3 regions of the Paenibacillus sp. FSL K6-1217 genome follow, and region 2 is predicted to be linked to each of the others. Evidence: riboswitches for the same ligand, from Rfam matches in the RefSeq annotation. Region 2 holds a riboswitch; each other region holds the start of a gene.
What was found. A riboswitch is a leader RNA that binds a small molecule or an ion and turns the genes downstream of it on or off. The one in region 2 is predicted to bind thiamine pyrophosphate.
Positions count from the first base shown of each region.

Region 1: another riboswitch for thiamine pyrophosphate. It lies ahead of MHH28_RS04100 (ABC transporter ATP-binding protein); the one in region 2 lies ahead of thiC (phosphomethylpyrimidine synthase ThiC).
Region 3: another riboswitch for thiamine pyrophosphate. It lies ahead of MHH28_RS24780 (ABC transporter substrate-binding protein); the one in region 2 lies ahead of thiC (phosphomethylpyrimidine synthase ThiC).

Region 1 covers NZ_CP150271.1:981,126-988,333, forward strand. Annotated here, with positions in the region: gene MHH28_RS04090 (ABC transporter substrate-binding protein) at 66-1,148, opposite strand; gene MHH28_RS04095 (ABC transporter permease) at 1,145-1,921, opposite strand; gene MHH28_RS04100 (ABC transporter ATP-binding protein) at 1,902-2,681, opposite strand; TPP riboswitch at 2,812-2,914, opposite strand; gene MHH28_RS04105 (TetR/AcrR family transcriptional regulator) at 2,983-3,639, opposite strand; gene MHH28_RS04110 (DHA2 family efflux MFS transporter permease subunit) at 3,821-5,341, shown strand; gene MHH28_RS04115 (amino acid ABC transporter substrate-binding protein) at 5,615-6,469, shown strand; gene MHH28_RS04120 (amino acid ABC transporter permease) at 6,564-7,208, shown strand, end outside.
Region 2 covers NZ_CP150271.1:5,295,416-5,302,623, forward strand. Annotated here, with positions in the region: gene MHH28_RS23520 (tetratricopeptide repeat protein) at 1-814, shown strand, start outside; gene trxB (thioredoxin-disulfide reductase) at 861-1,814, shown strand; TPP riboswitch at 1,879-1,985, shown strand; gene thiC (phosphomethylpyrimidine synthase ThiC) at 2,152-3,846, shown strand; gene MHH28_RS23535 (DUF1858 domain-containing protein) at 4,017-4,244, shown strand; gene MHH28_RS23540 (DUF438 domain-containing protein) at 4,259-5,521, shown strand; gene MHH28_RS23545 (ROK family glucokinase) at 5,763-6,713, shown strand; gene rapZ (RNase adapter RapZ) at 6,759-7,208, shown strand, end outside.
Region 3 covers NZ_CP150271.1:5,602,124-5,609,331, forward strand. Annotated here, with positions in the region: gene MHH28_RS24765 (ABC transporter ATP-binding protein) at 1-421, opposite strand, end outside; gene MHH28_RS24770 (ABC transporter permease) at 503-1,264, opposite strand; gene MHH28_RS24775 (MTH1187 family thiamine-binding protein) at 1,261-1,554, opposite strand; gene MHH28_RS24780 (ABC transporter substrate-binding protein) at 1,578-2,648, opposite strand; TPP riboswitch at 2,797-2,907, opposite strand; gene MHH28_RS24785 (hypothetical protein) at 2,980-4,443, opposite strand; gene MHH28_RS24790 (MFS transporter) at 4,491-5,669, opposite strand; gene MHH28_RS24795 (pyridoxamine 5'-phosphate oxidase family protein) at 5,831-6,250, shown strand; gene MHH28_RS24800 (EAL domain-containing protein) at 6,461-7,208, shown strand, end outside.

The DNA.
Region 1 (7,208 bases), 3.1 Mb from region 2:
TTAGTATTAGAACGCGAAGCATGGTCGTCGCTGCGCTGAACATTTGGACTTTCGGCCGCACCATTTTAGAAATTAATAAAAGCATTCTTAACATCCACTGCTCCGGCCAGCAGCCCGTTCCCGCTCAGCCACTGGTTTACCTTCTCCCACGAATCGCTGTCCTGGTAGCCGAAGGGCTGGGAACCGGCATCCATCAGCGGGAGCAGAATCGCAAGGCTCCGCCGCTCGATGGCTTCATCCAGCGGAGCGGTAGCCTCCTGATGCGCAAGCAGCAGCTTCAGCGCTTCATCCGGGTGATCCGCTACATACTTCTGGCCTTTTCGGATCGCATTCACGAATTTATGATAATAGCCCTGTGCATCCTGCAGTCCCTGCTCACTGGCCGCCAGCACCAGCTCATAATAATCTGGAACCCCGTAATCCACGGGATTGAAGGAGCGGACCGGATGGCCCTCCTGCTCCAGAATCAGCTGCTCATGGTTGATGAACCCGCCCATAATTCCATCCACCCGTCCCGTGGAGAGCGCGGGAATCAGCTCATAGCCGACATCAATCAGCTTGAGTGAGGAGGGATCACCGCCGTCATTTTCAACCATCGTATTCAGCATGGCCTCATATAACGGAACGGAGGAATATCCGGCTTGCTTGCCGGACAACTCTCCAGGGCGGGTGATGCCGCTGTCTGCGGCTACCATGAGATGATTCAGCGGGTGGCGCACCAGAGCGGCGATCGACTTGACTGGAATCTGCTCACCCCGTGCCATCAGCACCTGCGGCTGATAGCTGAGTGCGAGATCTACCTTCCCCGCCGCAACTAGCTTCAGCGCATCATTGGTATCGGCCGGCATCTGAATCTCAACCTCCAGACCCTCCTCTGCAAAATAACCTTCAGCCTGTGCCGCATATAAAAAGGAGTGGACAGCATTGGGATACCAGTCGAGCATAATCGTCAGCTTGTGGGCGGCACCCTCAGTCCCTGCCTCAGAGGTTGCGGGTGTACCCGCAAGGGAGCCGGAGGCCGCCGGACTGTTCGTATTGGCGCATGCCGCCAGGACAGGCAGCATACAGAGCAGCAGAGCGGTTAGCAGCAGCTTGGCAGGCCTTGATTTTCCATTAGGAAAATAACGCGGATAGCGGGTAGTAGTCATGAATAACGTCCTCTTTTCTTCAGAATAATCTTCTCCAGCACGGCGACCGCCAGGAACAGCAGGATACCGAGCACGGATAACAAGACAACAGCGGCGAACATCTTGGCACTCTGCAGATTCCCTGCCATTCTGCGGCTGAAATAGCCCAGCCCCTGGCTGCCCCCAAGCCATTCTCCGATGGTTGCACCGATGACACAGTACACAGCCGACAGCTTCAGTCCGGAGAAAAAAGAGGGCAGAGCCAGCGGAACGCCCACCTTCCCGAGAATCTGCCAGCGGTTCGCGCCATACGTCAGCAGCAGCTCCCGGTAGGCATCCGTGTTCTTGGACAACCCGTCATAAGCGCCGATGACCACCGGGAAGAACGCGGTCAGGAAGACAACGGCAACCTTACTCCATAAGGTATAGCCGAACCACATAATAAACAGTGGGGAGAGTGCAATTAACGGAATCGTCTGGCTGATAATCAGCAGCGGGTACAGCGCCTTGGCCAGCGGACTGAACAGGTGCATGGCTGTTCCCAGCAGGCTGCCGCAGATAACGGACAATACGAAGCCTGTGAGTACTTCAAGCAGTGTGGCGGGCAGATGTACCCCGAACATTAGATGTTGATCTTCCATCAATGCCATCCACACCGCAGACGGAGCCGGAAGGATGAAGGGAGGAACCAGGCCCAGCCGGGCTACGGTCTCCCAGACCGACAGCGTCAACACGGCGAGCAGGGCAGCCGGACCGTAATGCTGGAGCAGCCTTCTAGGAGAGCCGGTTCTCATATAACATCAACTCCAATTCCTGGCGCAGGGCAGCGAACTGCGGTTCATAGTTCAGACTCTGATGGCGCGGACGGGGGAGATTGGCAGTGAATTCCTGCATGCTGCTGCCGCCTTGGCCGCCGCTGCCAGTCATCAGGTAGATCCTGTCACTGAGCAGCAGCGCCTCCTCCAGGTCATGGGTGATGAACAGTACCGTCTTGTCGAGCTCCGTCCACAGCTCCAGCAGCCAGCGCTGAAGCGAGCGCTTGGTAATGGCATCGAGCGCCCCGAACGGCTCATCGAGCAGCAGCAGCTCATTCCCTGCCGCCACGGTGCGGAGGACCGCCACGCGCTGGCGCATCCCGCCGGACAGCTCCTGCGGATAAGCCTCTTCGGTTCCGGCAAGGCCGAAGCGGTGCAGCATAGTGCGGATCTCGTCAACGGCCGCCGCCCAGGGACGGCTGCGCTTCAGTTCCCAGGGCAATAGACAATTGCCCAATACGGTCCGCCAAGGCAGCAGGAGATCCTGCTGCGGCATATAGGCCACGGTGCCCAGCCTTTCCGCTGCTGTTGCCGATGCTGTTCCGTTCAGCGTAAGGCTGCCGCTGCCGGGCTCCAGCAGGCCGACGATGATTTTGAACAGGGTGCTTTTGCCGCACCCGCTGCCGCCCACGACAGAGACGAATTCGCCCCGGCGTACCTGCATGGACAGCCCTGAGAACACGGATGTCCGGGACGGACCGGACCCGAAGGCGTAGGATAGATTGCTAATGTTGATCATTGCTGTGTACGAAACCTCCCCCGGATGTTGATTAAACGCTGTACAAACGTCAAAAAGCCCCATTCATTCCCGGAGGAAATGAATGGGGCGGAAGGTACGCTCAGCTGCGGTGATGACGCGAGAATCACGGGTACATTCAGCTCCACTTCCCTCCGCTGGTATGATCCAGATCAGGTTCAAAGGGTCCGGAGCTTAAGCTCCGTCTCAGTCGGCCGACTCCCCTAGTGAAATAACAGGTCTATTGAATTCGTAATTGCTAATTAATATACCACAAATTTCCCTCTTGTAAAGAAGCGGAGGGTCAGCGCCTGGAGAGACCGGTCACGAACAGGGCAACAATGCCGCGGGAGATGTCCAGCTTGGAGGCGTCGTTCCGCTTCTGTTCATACAGGTACAGATCGGGGCTGAGGACAGAGATTAAGGCCGTGGCCGCGAAGCCCGGATCGATATCAATGATCTCTCCGCCCGCCGCAGCGCGCTGCAGCAGCTCCGTCATGATCACCCCCAGCCGCTGAAAAAAAGGATGCTCAAACTGCGTGAGCTGCTTCTTGCCGGTGAACTCGGCCTTGATCATATTCAGCAGCTCGGCATATTGCTCAATGAAATCGGCAATCTGCTCAATGCTGCGCTGCAGCTGCGCGAGGGCCGGGGCTTCACCGGCACCCGCAGCCACCTGCTGCTCCAGCCCGGACAGGAATTGGTCCGCACTGCCCTTCAGCAGCGCAGAACAGATCTCGCCCTTGTCCGTGAAGCGGCGGTACAGCGAGCCTTGCCCTATGCCTGCCCGCTTGGCAATGCTGTACATGCTGACCGCCTCAAGTCCGCTCTCGGTGAACAACTGGCGGGCAGCTTCAAGAATTCGCTGTACATAAGGATCGGCGGACTCGGACGGAACGGATTCTATAGCTTGCGGAGCTGCCGGGGGGAGCTGTGCAGCATCGGTTTTTGGCTTGTTCATGAGGGCCCCTTTCAGAAATAAATCAGCGGTTTACAGAAAAACAAATAAAAGAATTGACACAACGGACAATTGTCCGTAGACTATGAATTGCACTTACGGACAGTTGTCCGTTCACTCATTATATAGAACAATCTGCCCGCAGGTCAATGTAGCACGCGGACAGCTCAGGAGGAGAAGAGAGATGGATCAGACCTTGAAGCAGGAAGCGGATTTCCGGCTGTCCAGCATTCTGGTTCCGCTGCTGGCCATTATTGCCGGTGTATTTATGGTTGTGCTGGACAGTACGGCGATGAATGTGGCGTTGTCCAGACTGGTGGTGGATTTCAAGACGGACCTGCACACGCTGCAGTGGGTAGTTACCGGATATATGCTGGCTCAGGCTTCCGTTATCCCACTGTCAGGCTGGCTGTCGGACCGGTTCGGGGCCAAGACGGTCTTCCTGACGGCGGTAATTGTGTTTACGATAGGCTCGATTCTGTGCGCTACGCCAAGCAGCGCCGAATGGCTGATTGTGTTCCGGGTCATTCAGGGACTGGGCGGCGGTTGTGTGCTTCCTGTCGGAATGGCCTATGTGTACAGACTGGCTCCCAAAAGTAAGGTTGGCGTAGTCATGGGGATTATGGGCATTCCTGTTCTGTTTGCTCCGGCCATTGGTCCGGTATTGTCGGGCTGGCTGGTTGAGTACCATTCCTGGCGTTGGATCTTCCTGATCAATATCCCGATTGGCATCATCTGTGTGCTGATCGGCCTGCGTAAGCTGCCGAATGCGGCGAAGAACAGTGTGCCCGGCATGGATAAGCTCGGTATGGTCCTTGGACCGCTGGCGTTTGCTTCGCTCACTTACGGGGTCAGCCAGGGTGCGCAGAGCTGGACCTCTGAGAAGACGCTGATCGGGCTGCTGCTGGGCGCTGTGGCTCTGATCGCTTTTGTCATCGCAGAACTGCGCTCCAAGACACCGCTGCTGGAGCTGCGGATTCTGAAATCCGTTGATTTCACGACAGGAATCATTGTCCAGTGGATTGCCCAGTTCGGCTTATACGGCGCGTTATTCCTGCTCCCGCAATTTCTGCAGCAGGCCCGCGGCTTCGGCGCATTCGATACCGGTCTGACGCTGCTGCCGCAAGCCATCGCTTCCGGACTGATGATGCCGGTTGCCGGGATACTGTTCGACCGGATCGGCGTCCGCTGGCTCGTGGTCTGCGGTCTCAGTCTGGTCTCCGGCGCGTTATTCCAGTATTCCCATGTAGATCTAACTACGGAGAGCCGTGACCTGATTCTTCCGCTGATCATGTGCGGGGCCGGAATGGGCATGATGATGATGCCGATGAACACGCATCTGCTCAACAAGGCGCCAAGCCAGCTGGTGAACCGGGTCACCTCGCTGACTAACTCCATGCAGCAGGTTATTACCTCGCTGGCCGTCTCGACACTGGTTACGATTCTGACTGCCAGAACAACGGCGCGCGGGGTCGAGATGCAGGAGGCCGCTGCCGCTGCCGGGAAGAGTACCGCTGGCGCTTCACAGGAAGCGCTGCTGCTGGCCAAGCAAACCGTATTGTCGCAGGGCTTCGCGGACACGTTCCACATTATGATGTTTGTCGCGCTTGGCGGTGCGGTGCTGGGACTGCTGCTGCGCCGGGGCCGTCATTCGGGAACTGAGCGTTCCAAGGACAAGGCGGCGCCGGAAATCATGCACGGATAGTTTGAGGAAGCAGGGATTATAGCATTAACAGAACAGCGATTCTCCATTTATCGGAGGATCGCTGTTTTTGCCTGTTTATACTTGGGAAATCTCCTCAGAATCCTGATGCTGCAGCAGAATTTGGGGCAAGCTAACCTATGGAAAATTAATATATTACAAATCCGATGAATATAATCGGAAAAAGGTATTGACGCAGGTCACACCCCGGTGTTACGATTCATTTTGCCGGTAATTACGGAACCTAAAGAGAAGATACGAGAGGGGATTCATCGAATGAAAAAACTTAGTCTAACTATTGTGCTGCTCCTGACCATGGTCACGGCTGCGGCTTGCGGAAACAACAATACGGGCAATACAGCAACGGGAGGCAATACGGGTACTGAACCCACGGCAGCGGCTACAGAAGGGGCAGCTTCCGGGGAGCAGAACAGTCTGGAGGCCGTCAAAGCCAGCGGCAAGCTGCGCATCGGAACCGAAGGAACCTACGCACCGTTCACCTTCCATGATGCGGACGGCAAGCTGACGGGCTTCGATGTCGAGATTGCCGAAGAAGTGACCAAGCGTCTGGGTGTGAAGCCGGAGTTCATTGAGACACAGTGGGACGGAATTTTTGCCGGGATGGATGCGAAGCGCTTCGATGTGATCTTCAATGAAGTCTCCATCACCGATGAGCGCAAAGTGAAATATGATTTCTCCGATCCGTATATTGTGTCCAAGGCGGTGCTGATCGTGCCGGAGGATAATCAGGATATCAAGACCTTCGCCGATCTGAAGGGTAAAAAAGCCGGCCAGTCCCTCACCAGCAACCTCGGCAAAATTGCCACGGACAACGGTGCCGAGATCGTCTCTACCGAGGGCTTCAATCAGGCGATTGATCTGCTGACCTCCGACCGGATCGACGCCACCGTCAATGACGGCTTGTCCTTCCTTGATCTGAAGAAGCAGAAGCCGGATATCAAGATCAAGAAGGTCGATGAGATTGCCGAAGGCTCGCATAGTGCCGCAGTCTTCCTGAAGGGAAATGACGAGCTGGTGCAGGCGGTGAACGAAGCGCTCACCGCTATGAAGAGTGACGGAACCTACCTGAAGATCTCCGAGAAGTACTTCGGCGCAGATGTATCGAAATAAAACCACGCGCTGATCAGGCATTGTCAAATAACGAATGGGTGCAGGGTGGGGCCGGAAGCCCCCACTCTGTATGTCCAGGAAGGGTATCAGAATGATGGATGACCGCCAAATACAAATTTTTCTCGATTCTCTGCTGCCTCTGTTCAAAGCCGGGGTGGCTTTTACCCTTCCGCTTGCGGGGGTATCCTTTATTCTCGGTCTACTGCTGGCGGTGGTTACCGCACTTGCCCGGCTGTCCTCCTGGAGACTTCCAAGGCTGATCGCCAGGTTCTATGTCTGGGTGATCCGGGGTACGCCGCTGCTGGTGCAGCTGTTTATTATTTTCTATGGATTGCCGGCAGCCGGGATCGTGCTTGATCCGTTCATCGCCGCTGTCATCGGGTTCACGCTCAGTGTCGGGGCCTACTCCTCGGAGATTGTCCGGGCCGCTATCCTGTCGATCCACAAAGGCCAGTGGGAAGCCGCGTTCTCAGTGGGGATGAGCCGGAAGCAGGCTCTGCGCCGGGTGATATTGCCTCAAGCTGCCCGTGTGTCGGTTCCGCCGTTATCGAATTCTTTTATCAGCCTGGTCAAGGATACGTCGCTTGCGGCGAGTATTACTTATGTCGAGATTTTCAGAAAAGCCCAGCAGATTGTGGCGACATCCTATGAACCCCTGCTGCTGTATTGCGAAGCGGCGCTGTTCTATCTGCTGTTCTGCTCCGTGTTGTCGGCGCTGCAGAATTACTTGGAGAAGCGG
Region 2 (7,208 bases):
GAATGAGGTGCTGAAGCAGGACCCGGGCAATCTGCACGCTCTGTGCAATATGGCAATCTTCCTGCAGTATGCAGGGGACAAGGAGCAGCTTGAGACCCTGCTGGGTATGCTTGAGGCAACCGTTCCGTTCCATCAGGAGCATGTGTTCAAAATGGCTACCACCATGGGTATCCTGGGCAGGCATACCGCCGCTTACAGCCATTTCCGCCGTCTGCTGAAGGACGAGGAGGTCGCCGGAGACGCCGGGCTGTATCATTACTGTGCGGCGGCGGCAAGCAACAGCGGAAGATACGGAGACGCTCTGCGCTGCTGGAGACAGGCAGCCAAGCTGGACCCTGACTCCGCTGTCCCGGCGTTCTTCCTGTCCCTGCTCCAGCAGGTCCAGGCAGAAGGACGCCCTATGCCTGCTATCAGCTACAACTACCAGCTGCCCTTCCAGGAGCAGCTGAAGCAGTGGAAAGGGAATACAGGCAGGTTCACTGAAGAAGTGCGGAATAATCCGCTGCTGCGCGCCTCGTTCTTCTGGGCGCTGCGTTATGGCGATTCCGCCACGAAGCTTCAGGTGACCGAGGCTCTGCGCTGGATTGAGGATGAAGAGATGGCCGAGGTGCTGCGCGGAGTTCTGGAGCAGGAGCCGCTTCAGGAGGACCGCCTGCAGGAAGCCGCATTATTCAGCCTGCAGCGGCTGATCGGGGAGAACCTGAATGAAGCCGGCGGCTCGTCCGGTGAAGAGCAGGAGCCTGCGGCAGCTCCCGGCCTTAAGGGGATGCTGCCGGGAACCGGCGGCTTATCGCCGTCCACTACCCGTATTTGAAGCTTTGCTGTTGTAAGACACATCTACTTGTAAGGAGGCCAACGTAATGTACAAAACGATTGTAATCGGAACAGGCCCGGCCGGGCTGACTGCCGCGATTTATCTGGCGCGCGCGAACCTGAGCCCGCTGGTGATTGAAGGCTTACAGCCGGGGGGACAGCTGACAACGACGACAGAAGTGGAGAACTTTCCAGGCTTCCCTGAAGGGATTCTGGGTCCCGACCTGATGGATAATATGCGCAAGCAGGCGGAACGCTTCGGCGCTGAATTCAAGAATGGCTGGGTGGAGTCTGTGGACTTCTCACAGCGTCCGTTCAAGGTAACCGTGGACGGGATGGGTGTACTGGAAGCAGAGTCGGTCATTATTTCAACCGGGGCCTCTGCCAGATATCTGGGCATCCCGGGCGAGCAGGAGAATGTGGGACGCGGGGTCAGCACCTGCGCGACCTGTGACGGATTCTTTTTCCGCAATAAAAAGATTGTCGTGGTCGGCGGCGGGGACTCCGCGATGGAGGAAGCCAGCTTCCTGACCCGCTTCGCTTCGAGTGTAACGCTGGTTCACCGCCGTCCCGAGCTGCGGGCCTCGAAGATCATGCAGGACCGGGCACGTGACAACAGCAAGGTAACCTGGGCCTTGAACCGCACACCGGTGGAAGTAACGGTAGGAGAGACCGGAGTGAAGGGCCTTACGGTGCTTAATAATGAGACAGGTCTGACAGAGCTGGTAGAGGCAGATGGCGTGTTCGTAGCGATTGGACACACGCCCAACACGGCCTTCTTGGGCGGACAGATCAACACGGATGCCAATGGCTATATCGTGGTGAACCCGGGTACCACCGAGACCAATATTCCGGGTGTATTCGCTTGCGGCGATGTACAGGATAGCCGTTACCGTCAAGCGATATCGGCAGCAGGAACCGGCTGTATGGCCGCCATGGATGCCGAGAAGTTCTTGGAAGGCACGATGGTGCACGACTGGAGCGAATCCCTGGACAAGTAAGCCTTCTATGCATTACGGGTTTACAAGAATTACCCGAACCGGTAAAATGTATTTAATTAGATAAGATACCCACTAGGGGAGCCTGAATAGGCTGAGACGGGAAAATTGAATTCCCGGACCCTTGAACCTGATCTGGATCATACCAGCGTAGGAAAGTGGAGTCGGACCTTTTTTGAATACAGTCTTTTTGGCTGTTCCTTTAATCAAGCCGCTCCAGGTGGAGCGGCTTTTTGACTTGCAAGCATTCATATGCCTTGGGCATACATGAATCTTCAGCTCAGTCTGCTGCGTGAAATCTTATCTGAAAAGCTCATTAGAGCCATAGGAGGAGATTAGAATGCCAGAATTAATGAAGAACGGCGCGGTGGATCTTTCCGGATTCCCCGCAAGCCGTAAAGTGTATGTGGAGGGCTCACGCCCGGATATCCGGGTTCCGATGCGGGAGATCAGCCTCAGTAGAACCGAGGGTGTTGCCGGGGAGGAGGAGAATGATCCGCTTCGTGTCTATGACACAAGCGGCATTTATACGGATGCCGCCGAAGAGACGGACATTCGGAGAGGGCTGCCGCCACTCCGTGCATGCTGGATCGCGGAGCGTGGCGATTCAGAGGTATACACCGGAAGAGCCGTCCGGCCGGAGGATAACGGAATACGCAGAGAAGGGACTGTTGCCGAAGCTTGTCCCGAACTGCAGCGGCAGCCCCGGCGGGCCTATGCTGGCGGTATTGTGACCCAACTGCATTATGCAAGGCAGGGGATCATTACACCGGAAATGGAGTACATTGCAATCCGCGAGAATACCCGGCCGGAGTTCGTCAGGGATGAGGTGGCCGCAGGCCGCGCGATTATTCCGGCTAATATGAATCACCCGGAGAGCGAGCCGATGATTATCGGCCGTAACTTCCTGGTGAAGATCAATGCCAATATCGGAAATTCTGCGGTCTCTTCTTCCATTGAAGAGGAGGTGGAGAAGATGCGGTGGGCGACCCGCTGGGGGGCTGATACCATCATGGATCTCTCCACCGGCTCCAAGATTCATACCACCCGGGAGTGGATTATCCGCAATTCTCCTGTACCGGTCGGCACAGTGCCCTTATACCAGGCGCTGGAGAAGGTGAACGGCATCGCCGAGGATTTGACCTGGGAGCTCTACCGTGACACGCTGATTGAGCAGGCGGAGCAGGGGGTGGATTACTTCACCATTCATGCCGGGGTGCTGCGGCGCTATATTCCGCTGACTGCCGGGAGATTGACCGGCATCGTATCACGGGGCGGATCGATTATGGCCGCCTGGTGTCTGGCCCATCAGCAGGAGAACTTCCTGTACACACACTTCGAAGACATATGCGAGATTATGAAGACGTATGATGTGTCCTTCTCACTGGGGGATGGCCTGCGTCCCGGCTCTATTGCAGATGCCAATGACGAAGCCCAATTCGCTGAACTGGAGACGCTGGGGGAGCTGACGGCACGGGCCTGGAAGCACGATGTTCAGGTCATGGTCGAAGGTCCGGGGCATGTGCCGCTGCACAAGATTAAGGAGAATATGGACAAGCAGCTTGAGATTTGCCGGGAAGCTCCATTCTATACCCTCGGCCCGCTGACTACAGATATTGCACCCGGTTATGATCACATCACTTCGGCCATCGGGGCGGCGATGATCGGCGGGCTTGGGACGGCGATGCTGTGTTATGTTACACCTAAGGAGCATTTAGGCCTGCCTGACAAGAATGATGTGCGCGAAGGAGTCATTAGCTACAAAATTGCTGCGCATGCCGCAGACCTCGCCAAAGGTCATCCGGGTGCGCAGGACCGGGACAATGCGCTGTCCAAGGCGCGGTTCGAGTTCCGCTGGCGCGACCAGTTCAATCTCTCCCTGGACCCGGAAAGGGCGCTGGCGTATCATGATGAGACCCTCCCTGCGGAGGGGGCGAAGCAGGCGCATTTCTGCTCGATGTGCGGCCCTAAATTCTGCAGCATGCGGATTTCGCATGATATCCGTAATTCCCACAGATGGGACAAATCACTGTAACTAAGCTGTATGAATCCAGCAGAATCTTAATATTCTCAGGCTATCCCCCAAGCTGAAAGGCGTAGGGGGATAGTCTTTTTATACTTAGTGATTACAATCACAATTCGCCTCTGCACCCTATGCTAAGCTGTTACTTGAGAAGAATTCTCATTAGTGAGGTGTACATGAGGATGAGCAAAGTGTTGAAGCTGGATGAATCGGTCTTTGAGCTGGTAACCAGGCACCCGGAAGTGGTTGAGATCATGGTGGAGTTGGGTTTCCGCGATATTGCGAAGCCTGGAATGCTGCAGACTGCAGGACGATTCATGACCCTGTCCAAAGGAATGAAGTTAAAGAAAATAGAGCTGGAAACCGTTCGGCTGGCCTTTCAGCAGCAGGGTTTCGAGATTATAGAATAGAAGGGGAGATTACGATGAGCGAACTGATTAATAACCGCGAGGTCGATATTCCGGAACAGACGCGCCGCCAGGCGATGCTGAGAGAGATCATCAAGGAGCTGCATGCGGGCAAAAGTGTGGAGGAGGTTAAGGCGCGTTTTGAAGAGGCAGTAGGCGATGTTACGGTGGAAGAAATCTCCGCCATGGAACATTCCCTGATGACCGAGGAAGGCATTCCGGTAGAGGAAGTACAGCGCCTCTGCTCTGTGCATACAGCGATTTTCAAAGGCTCGATTGAACAGATTCACCGTTCTGCAAGGCCCGAGGAGCAGCCCGGTCATCCCGTGCATACGTTCAAGCTGGAGAACCGCGAGATCGAGCGTCTGGTCAACTTCCGGCTGGAGCTGCATGCGGATAAGTTCAAGAAGAACGCCAGTGATGAGATTATTTTCAAGCTGCTGGAGGATCTCAGTCTGCTACTCGATCTCGACAAGCATTACAGCCGCAAGGAGAATCTCCTGTTCCCTTACCTCGAGAAGTACGGCATTTACGGCCCTACGAAGGTTATGTGGGGGGTCGATGACGGAATCCGCAATATGATCAAGGAAGCCAAGAAGGCGCTTAGTGCCTATAACGGGGATAGCGGGCAGATTACAGCCGCACTGGAGGAAATCATTAAGGAAGTCAATGAGATGATCTTCAAGGAAGAGAATATTCTGCTCCCGATGGCGCTGGATAAGCTGACTGAGGATGAGTGGGTCAAAATCGCCCGCGAGAGTGATGAGATCGGCTTCTGCCTGACTGCACCGGAGCGGGAATGGATACCGGAACGTGCAGCGGAGCCTGAAGGCGCGGATGTTCCGGCGGAAGAAGGGGAAGGCCTGTCGCCGCAGGGCTTCATCCGGTTCGAGACCGGGCTGCTGTCGCTCCAGCAGCTGGAGACGCTGATGAATCATCTGCCGGTGGATCTGACCTTTATCGATGAGAACGATGTCGTCCGCTACTTCTCGCACGGCAAGGAACGGATCTTCGCCCGGACGAAGGCCGTCATCGGCCGCACGGTGCAGAATTGCCACCCGCCGCAAAGCGTGCATGTTGTCGAGAAGCTGCTGGCTGATTTCAAGGCCGGGGTTAAGGATGCCGAGGATTTCTGGATTAACATCAAGGATAAGTTCATCTACATCCGTTACTTCGCCGTGCGCGACGAGTCCGGCCGTTATATGGGCACGCTGGAATTCACCCAGAATATCGCACCGATCCGTGCCCTTGAGGGCCAGAAGCGGATTTTGTCGGAATAGCAGTCATGCATCCGGTGCCTTACAATAGAAGATAATGATCGGACTTTCTTGCCTGCCTGGTGAGAAAGTCTTTTTGTTGTACGGGTTGCTGCCGCGCCGAAGCTGCCATAGAACCGGTAAGGCCGGCTTTCCGCAGCCCATTGCCCCGGGTGTATCGCCTTTCCTTGACCGCAGGGGAGGCTTCTATTATAGTGGGTACGTAGGATTAACTATTTTAGCATAGAAAAAGGTGGCTTGTTACATGTCTGAACATATCTACGTTGGCGTGGATTTAGGTGGTACCACGATTAAGGTTGGAATCTGTAATGCCGAGGGAAGCCTGCTGCACACTTACGAGGGTCCGACAGGAACTGCGGATGGCGTCGAAGCTGTTATCGATAATATCGAGAAGTATGTGCGCCAGATTGTGGAGGACTCTCCGTACTCCTGGGACCAGCTGGCTGGTGTGGGTGCGGGACTGGCCGGATTTACGAATATTCGTGAAGGAATCATCATCCTTGCGCCCAACATAGGATTTAGAGATGTGCCGATCCGCTCCATTCTGGAGGGTCGTCTGAACAAGCCAGTCAAAATAGACAATGATGCCAACGTGGCAGCACTCGGCGAAGCCTGGAGCGGTGCAGGGCGCGGTATAGAGAATTGCGTCTGCTATACGCTCGGGACGGGTGTCGGCGGCGGTATTATTATTAATGGTAAGGTGTATCAGGGCTTTGCCGGTCTGGCCGGTGAGCTGGGTCATATCTCCGTGGTGCCCGATCTGGAAGCGATCCAGTGCGGCTGCGGGAACATGGGCTGTTTGGAAACCGTTTCCTCGGCGACAGGCATTATCCGCATGGCCAATGATGCAGTAGCCCGTGGAGACCGTACCTCCCTGTCCACTGTAGAGAAGATTGCTGCGAAGGAAGTGTTCGATGCCGCGAAGGCGGGCGATGAAGCCGCGCTGCGGATTGTGAACCGGGCAGCCTTCTACCTGGGCAAATCGATGGCTTCCGTTGCAGCTGTGCTGAACCCTGAAGTATTTATCGTCGGCGGAGGCGTCTCCAAGGCAGGCGATATTCTGTTTGATGAAGTCCGCCGGGTGTTCGCCAAGCTGGCGCCTGCACCTCTGCAGACCGGTGTAACGATTGTGCCTGCAGCGCTAGGCAATGATGCCGGTATTATTGGTGCGGCAGGTCTGCTGCTCCGTTCTTAAAAGACTGGAATTCTTCATATACTAATCATAGGGAGGGATGCTGTAATGACCGACCACGAGCAAGCCCTGCCCGCTCATGCCACCCTGATAATCATTACAGGCATGTCGGGTGCAGGCAAGACGATTGCTGTGCAGAGCCTGGAGGATCTGGGGTTCTTCTGCGTGGATAATCTTCCGCCTGTGCTAATCCCGAAATTCGCTGAGCTGATTGAGCAGTCCAAGGGTAAAATCGCCAAGGTGGCGCTGGTCATCGACCTCAGGGGCCGGGAATTCTTCACCGCCCTGTCGGAGTCTCTGGCCTACATCAAGGACGAGTCGACGATCGGCTTCGAGATTCTTTTCCTGGACGCCACAGATTCAGTGCTTGTCCAGCGCTACAAGGAGAGCCGGAGGCATCATCCGCTTGCACCCAAGGGCATGCCGCTGGACGGCATCCGCATGGAGCGCCAGATGCTGGAGGAGCTGAAGAATACAGCTACCCTGTGTCTGGATACA
Region 3 (7,208 bases), 310 kb from region 2:
GGCCGATCTTCGCCAGCCAGTGGCGCGCAGCCTCGCGGGCCTCCCGCTGCGGGGCGCCTTGCAGCTCGGCGCCAAGCAGGACGTTGTCGAGCGTGCTGCGCCACGGGAACAGCGCGGGCTGCTGCGGCATATAGCTGATCTTGCCGCGCTGCCCGGTCACCGGGATGCCGTTCATGCGGACGGTTCCGGTATCGGGCAGCGTAAGGCCGCCGATAATATGGAACAGCGTGCTTTTCCCGCAGCCGGACGGGCCGACAATGGAGACGAATTCCTGCGGCTCCACGGTCAGGGACACCTGATCCAGCACCTGCGTCTCCCGGCGGCGGTGCTTGAACGACTTGCTGATGCCGCTCACTTCAAGCGCAGGCGGCACACTCTGAGTTCGCAGGCGTCCGTCTCCGTCCGCCTTCTCCAGTTCAATCCTCGTAAGCTCAGACACTTCGCCCAGCCTCCTTCTTGTTCATTATGGTTACTTCCGTTGTGGATGATCCTTCCGTACACACTAAGCTTCCTTGCGCGGCTTCCAGCGCACCAGCCATCTCTCCAGCAGGGCAATGAGTGCGAATAATACGAGACTCAGCAGCACGATAATGGCGATGGCCACGAACATCCGGTCCGCCCGGTAAGAAGCCTTCTGCAGCAGCATATAGTAGCCGATCCCTTTGTCGGCACCGATCCATTCGGCCACCACTGCGCCCATCACCGCATAGGTGGCGGAGATTTTGAGCCCGGAGAACAGGGAGGGCAGCGAGCCGGGAAGCTCCAGCCGGGTGAAGATCTGCCACTTGTCCGCACCGGCCATCTTCATATAATTCATCATCACCCGGTCGCTTTGGGCCAGCCCGCCCATGGCTGCAACAGCTACGGGGAAGAAGCAGACGAGGGTGATCAGGATGATTTTGGGCAGCAGGCCGAAGCCGAACCAGATAATCAGCAGCGGGGCAAGCGCAATGGAGGGCACATTCTGGCTGAGGATCAGCAGCGGATAGAGCGCTCTCTTGACCCAGGGCAGCAGATGCAGCAGCAAGGCGGTGAGCAGGCCGATGCCTGTGCCGACCGGGAAGCCGATCAGGGTCAGGCGCAGCGTGGCGGCGGTGTGCTCCCAGATCCCGGAGATGTTGTTCCTCGACTCACGCGCGATATCCGCGGGGCTGGGCAGCTGGTAAGCCGGGATGTCGAACAGCATGACCGATAGCTGCCATATTCCCACAAAAAAGAGGACCGCCACAAGGGGCGGCCACACTAGCTTCCAGGTGCTTCTCACGGCCGGTATTTCTCCGTCAGCTTGTTCATGCTGATGCCGCCCGGATTATGGGCGATCTTGATCTGGGAGATCACACTCGGGCTGCCGGAGGCGATCAGCGCCTCATGCATGTCGCGCACAATATCCAGCAGCTCGTTCAGCTCGCCCTCCATCGTGGTCTCCAGCGGGTTCACCTGATGCTTAATGCCCGACTTCTGAATGACCTCAATGGCCTTGTCCACATAAGGGATAGAATCCTCGTTGTTCGGTGTCTTGGGAATTACCTGAATGCTGAGCAGTGTATTAGCCATTATCAATCATTCCTCTCAAGTTATTATTCCGGCAAAAATTCATTCGTGAACGTACTCTCCGCATCCAGCGGCTTATCCAACAGCTTCAGGCCGTACATCCAGTCGGCGTAATTCTTCCAGATCTCAAGCTTCTGCTCGCCCCAGCGCGGGGCGTCATCCTTGTATTTCGGGCTGAGCCATTTCTGGCTGGCCAGCACCAGCTTGGGGTCCAGATCAGGCACAGCATCGGAGAGGACCGTCGCTGCTTCTTCCGGGTGGTCGATAGCGTACTGGTAACCTTTTGACGTAGCCTTCAGGAAAGCCTTCACTACTTCAGGATGCTCGGCGATCTCCTTCTCGCTGGTGGTCAGCACTGGTGTGTAGTAATCAAGCTGCGGCGCATAATCCTTCAGATACAGCATATCCAGCGGCTCCCCGCGCAGCTCGGCTTCCACCCCGGTCCAGGCATAGAAGATCCAGGCGAAATCGATATCCCGCTTCACGGCCGTGAAGTAGTCCGCTTCGCCGATATTCACCAGCTTCACCTTGGAGACATCCCCGCCTTCGGGGTCCATGATAGCTTTCATGGCAGCTTGCTCCGCAGGGGAGCCCCAGCCTCCGTATGTCTTGCCTTCGAAATCCTTCGGCGTCTTAATATTGCGTTCCTTCGGAGCCGCGAAGCCGGAGGTGTTATGCTGTATGATTGCAGCGATTGATACCAGCGGGACATCCTGCAGACGGGCCAGGGTGAGCGCCTCCTGGGCACTGATGCCGAACTGGGCTTCGCCGGAAGTGACCATCGTGTCCGATCCGGCAGCGCCGGGCTGAACAATCTGAACGTCAAGACCTTCCTCCGCGTAATAGCCCAGCTCCTTGGCGGCATACAGGCCGGTATGATTCGTGTTCGGCGTCCAGTCCAGAGCAATCTTGACCGGAGTCAGCGCCTTGGGTGCATCCGTGGGTGCGGCTGCGTTTGCATCAGGTGCAGCCGTGCTGTTCCCGGCAGCAGGTGCGCTGGCCCCCGCATTGCCGCTGTTGTTCCCGCCGCCGCATCCTGCTACAGTGAGCAGCAGCATGGAGCTGAGCAGCAGCGTTACAGTTTTTTTGACTCCCATTTCTCTTTCTCTCTCCTTCCAGCAACCCCTGGTCTTCAGAGCTTACAGAAACCATATTCCTGTACATCCTTAGAATCAAAAAAGCGTCCCAAAGATCGGGACGCCAGTGACTTGCGTGAGGGGATTCAGCTACAGGGCCGCTCAGGGCACTGCGATGAATGAAGATTCCTACGCTGGCATTATCCAGATCAGGTATAAGGGTCAGTATCTTGTGGGATACAATCTCAGCCGGCCAATTCCAGCACCCCTGGTTCTATAAAGTTCACGGGTATTGCTATGTTCTTACGGTGTATTATAGACGGCAGCTTCGCGGTTGTCCAGAGCTGTCTGTTCAATCCTTATCATAGTATCGCTTCCTGCGGCGGCTGCGGATAGTATTCCACGCCTCCCGCAGCGTTAAGCCGAGGCTGACCGCGATCCCCGAGAAGGTCAGGAACAGCGCCAGATATTCGAACACGGAGTACTCCAGCATTTTGCTCCAGTCGATGTTCCCTTTCAGATCCTCAATGACCTGATTCATCCCGTAAATTCCGCTGATTACCGTAAATACGGTCAGGACCATCAGCAGGGTGTCCCGGCGCTTGGCCTGGAATTTGTCCTGATACTGGAACAGGTCATTCAGCGTCATCTTCACTTCATCGAACAGGGCGTCATTGCCGTAGACCTTGCGCAGCTGGAAGAAGATCTCCCGCCCCTGCGACTGCGAGATCAGCTCCAGGAAATAGAATTTGGCCGAGAATTTATTGATCAGAAAGATCAGATTCTCGATCTCGTCGTAATCGTGGTTGATGCGCAGCCGGGAATGCAGATTGGCGAGCTTCAGCAGGACGATTTTATGAAAAATACTCAGCAGCAGCCCATAGTAATACTCTCCGTACATCTGGTTGACCAGCTCCGTGGCAATATCGGGCTTCGCCCGGCTCAGGCAGCAGAAGGTCTGCTCGTTCGTCATATAATAGGTATCCGGCCCCCAGCGGTTATAGCAGTGCTCACGGGTGTACTGCTCGATATATTCAGGGTCACTCGCGCTGGTAAAAGGCCTGCCCTCCAGACTCAGCCCATCCAGCTGGGAGGCACGGTAGCGCAGCCGGGCACTGATCTCATCCAGCTCTTCCTCGCGGTTGAAGCCATAGAAGGCCTGCACCAGCATCCGTTCATCCACGAAAAAGGGCAGGGTCTCGAAATACGCGCCATCAATCTCGGCCGGGTCGAGAAACGGCTCCAGTCCGGAGACGAGATTCTTGAACACGAAATCCTCCACCCGGCCGAAGGTCTTCTCCTGGCAATGGATAAAGGCATGTTTATCCTGATAACACACATCCTCCAGTGTACGGAACCGGTCGGCGAATTCCAGCACGGTGCTGAAGGGAAGGTTCTCCTCCTCGATAGCCACTCTTATGGTCAGAAAGCCCAGCTCAAACGGACAGAGGAACACATCGGTGGACAGAATCCGGAAATTCACAGACTGGAAGAGCATTTCCAGCCGGCACTGCAGATCGTTTACCCGGGAAAAGCGGCGGAAGGAATCGCTGTCCTTCTCACGCGGAAACAGCACATGAGCGGCAAACGGCAGATAGCTGCGCTCCATTTTCTCATGGGACACGCAGTAGCCTTCTCCGTAATAGGCATTCTCCAGTTCTTTGTTGTCGAGAAAAAAACGCGTGAACCCGTCCTTCTGCAGACTTGCTATCAGTTCTTTATCCTGTCTTGGCTTGATCGAGAAGGGGAAAATGAATTGCAGCAACGCGGTATGCAGAGTGGGCTCGGATTGCAGTTCAGCCAGTAGTTCAGCCATATACGAATTCCATCCTTATTCGCAGAATATGGATCTTGTTAGCTATATTACCCGATTCTCCAGGCGGTCACACTTAACAGGAATAATAAGGCGGCAAAAGCGGCCAATAGCCCCGAGGTCTGGGCAATTTGCATATGATCCATGGACCAGCCGGTCAGCAGCGGCAGCACAGCTCCGCCAATCCCGCCGGACGCGATCATAATACTCGGCGTCGATTCTTCGGCGCCGGGCAGCAGCTTGCTGGAGAAGACCAGCGCGATGGAGAAGATGCCGGACATAAACAGGCCAAGCAGCAGGATGACAGCAAAGGCGGCTAACCGGTGCCCGGCGAACGGGAATACGATCAGCAGCAGCAAAGCGGCAAAGCAGCTGACGAGCACATAGATGCGGTAGGAAATCCGCTCAGCGATGACACCGGCGAACAGTCTGCCCGCTGACATGGCGAGCCAGAAGAAGGTGACTGTGAGCGCTGCCGAAGATTCGCTCATGCCCAGCTTGGCGATGAAGATCGCCGGCATGAAGTTCACCAGACTCATCTCAGTGCCGACATAGAGAAAGAAGAACAGAATGAACAGACCCAGCACTACCCACTGTTTGCCCTTGTAGGGCAAGGACAAGCGTCTGGTCTTGCTCGCTGCTGCCCTTTGTGCAGGCCGCGAAGGCCGCTCATCCAGCACGCTTTGGAGCGGACCGAACCCGCTCTTAGTCCAGAAGAGCAGCGAGATCAGGGAGAAGGCAGCAACGATCAGGAAGGCCAGTCTCCACTGGCCGGCGGCAATGAGGGGACTGGCGGCCAGCGGCATAAGCAGCGCCCCGACGCCGAACAGTACCTCCAGCCTGCTCATGGCAACCGCCGTCCCTTCGGTGACTGCGGCTATAATAATCGTGCCGATGACGGCTTCGATCATGCCGAAGCCGAACCCTGCGGCTACTGCGATGACGTACATCCAGCCCCAGGGCGGGAGGAAGGCGTAGGCCAGCTCGGCGCAGAGCAGCAGCCCGGTGGCGATGAGAATGCCGCCGCGTTTGCCGAAGCGGCGGTTCAGCAGCGGCGAGACCAGCACACCGGCGAGGAAGCCCGCGAACTGGCTGAAGATCAGCTGGCCTCCTTCACTATAGTTGCGGTCATAATGCTGGAGCAGGATAGGCAGTATAGAGCCCAGGACTACATGGGCCAGGCCGATCACGAAATAGGAGAGACAGCCGATCCAGATTAGTTTTTTCAAGTGGTGGAACTCCTTATAGGTGAATTTATGAACAGGTTCCGGGATTCAGAACGAACCGGACGGGTACACTATATTAGGCACAGGTTAATCATAAATCCAAACTGCGGATGTGAATATATAAACTTATATTCACATGAATTTTGAAAGGAGATTAGACGTCCATGGATAACAAAGAGCTGGAGAAATTAATCATGCAGGCGCTGGATGACAACAAGTTCGGGTCCTTCGGTACGGTTGAAGCCGGCAATAAACCTAAGGTGCGCTATATGGCGGTATTTCATGACGGACTTGCCATTTATCTGGCTACGAACCGCAAGACTCATAAGGTAGAAGAGCTTCAGGATAATCCGAATGCCAGTCTGCTGCTCGGCTATGAACAGGGCGGCGGCAAGGATGTGCTGGAGATTGAAGCTACGGTTGCCGTGACCAAGGATGACGGCTTGCGGTCCAAGGTATGGAATGAGTCCCTGGAGAAATGGTTCAAGGGGCCGGATGATCCCGATTATGTCATCCTTGAGCTGACTCCGTCACGGATTGAATATATGGGCAAGAACGGCGAGCATGGGGTATGGCAGGCTTAAATGGCTGTTGCAGGCAACTATTGGACACCGGCCGGAGCGGATAGCTGATCAGGCTCCAGCCTATGTACAGCGCAGTCCGGCCAACCGGGCCTCTCATGAACCTTTAGGGTTCATAGGAGGCTTTTTCTGCTGCGTTCATCCTGATTATGCCGGAGGAATCATGCTATAATGACCTCAGGTTATCGACATCAAGAGGCGGAGGAGATTGCCATGAACTGTGTTGACTGTGCTGACATCGATCCGGTAGAGGATCAAGGGGAGCTGAAGCTCCGCCCTTGTTCTGATCAGCTGGCGGCTGTAATCCGAAATGCCGGTTATGAAGTACATCAGACAAGCAAGAGCTGTATCATTCCCTATCACCATAAGGAAGAGCTGATGACGCTTATAGAATGGCTGGGGGCGGCCCGGGACATGCCGGACTCCTTGTCCTTATGCGTGAAGAGCAGAGGGGCCGATGCCGTTCTGGAACGGTGGCTGACGCTCGATCAGCTGCAGGTCCGCTTCGCCAATGAGAATCTGGTGTCCATCATAATGAGTCATGATTTCTGCAGCCACATGCAGCCGATTGTGAACTTCGGCGAGGAGATTGTCGGCTTTGAATTTCTGCTGCGCCCGCTGCCCCAGGGCAGTTATTTTCAGCCCTATGAGCTGTTTGAGATTGCCCGGCGAACAGGGTTCCACTCCTTCCTTGACCGGGCCGCCCGGATCTCGGCGATCGAGACCAGCAGCAAGCTGTTGCCCAAGGGCATTAAGCGGTTCATTAATTTCCTGCCCTCTTCTATTTATAATCCCAAGTATTGTCTGACTCATACCTTCGAGGCGATCCATAGGCTGGATCAGAACCCGGAGGACTATGTATTTGAAGTAGTGGAGACGGAGCAGATCAGCGATATCCCGCATCTGCGCGCCATCTTCGCCGAATACCGCCAGCAGGGGATGCGGGTTGCGCTGGATGATG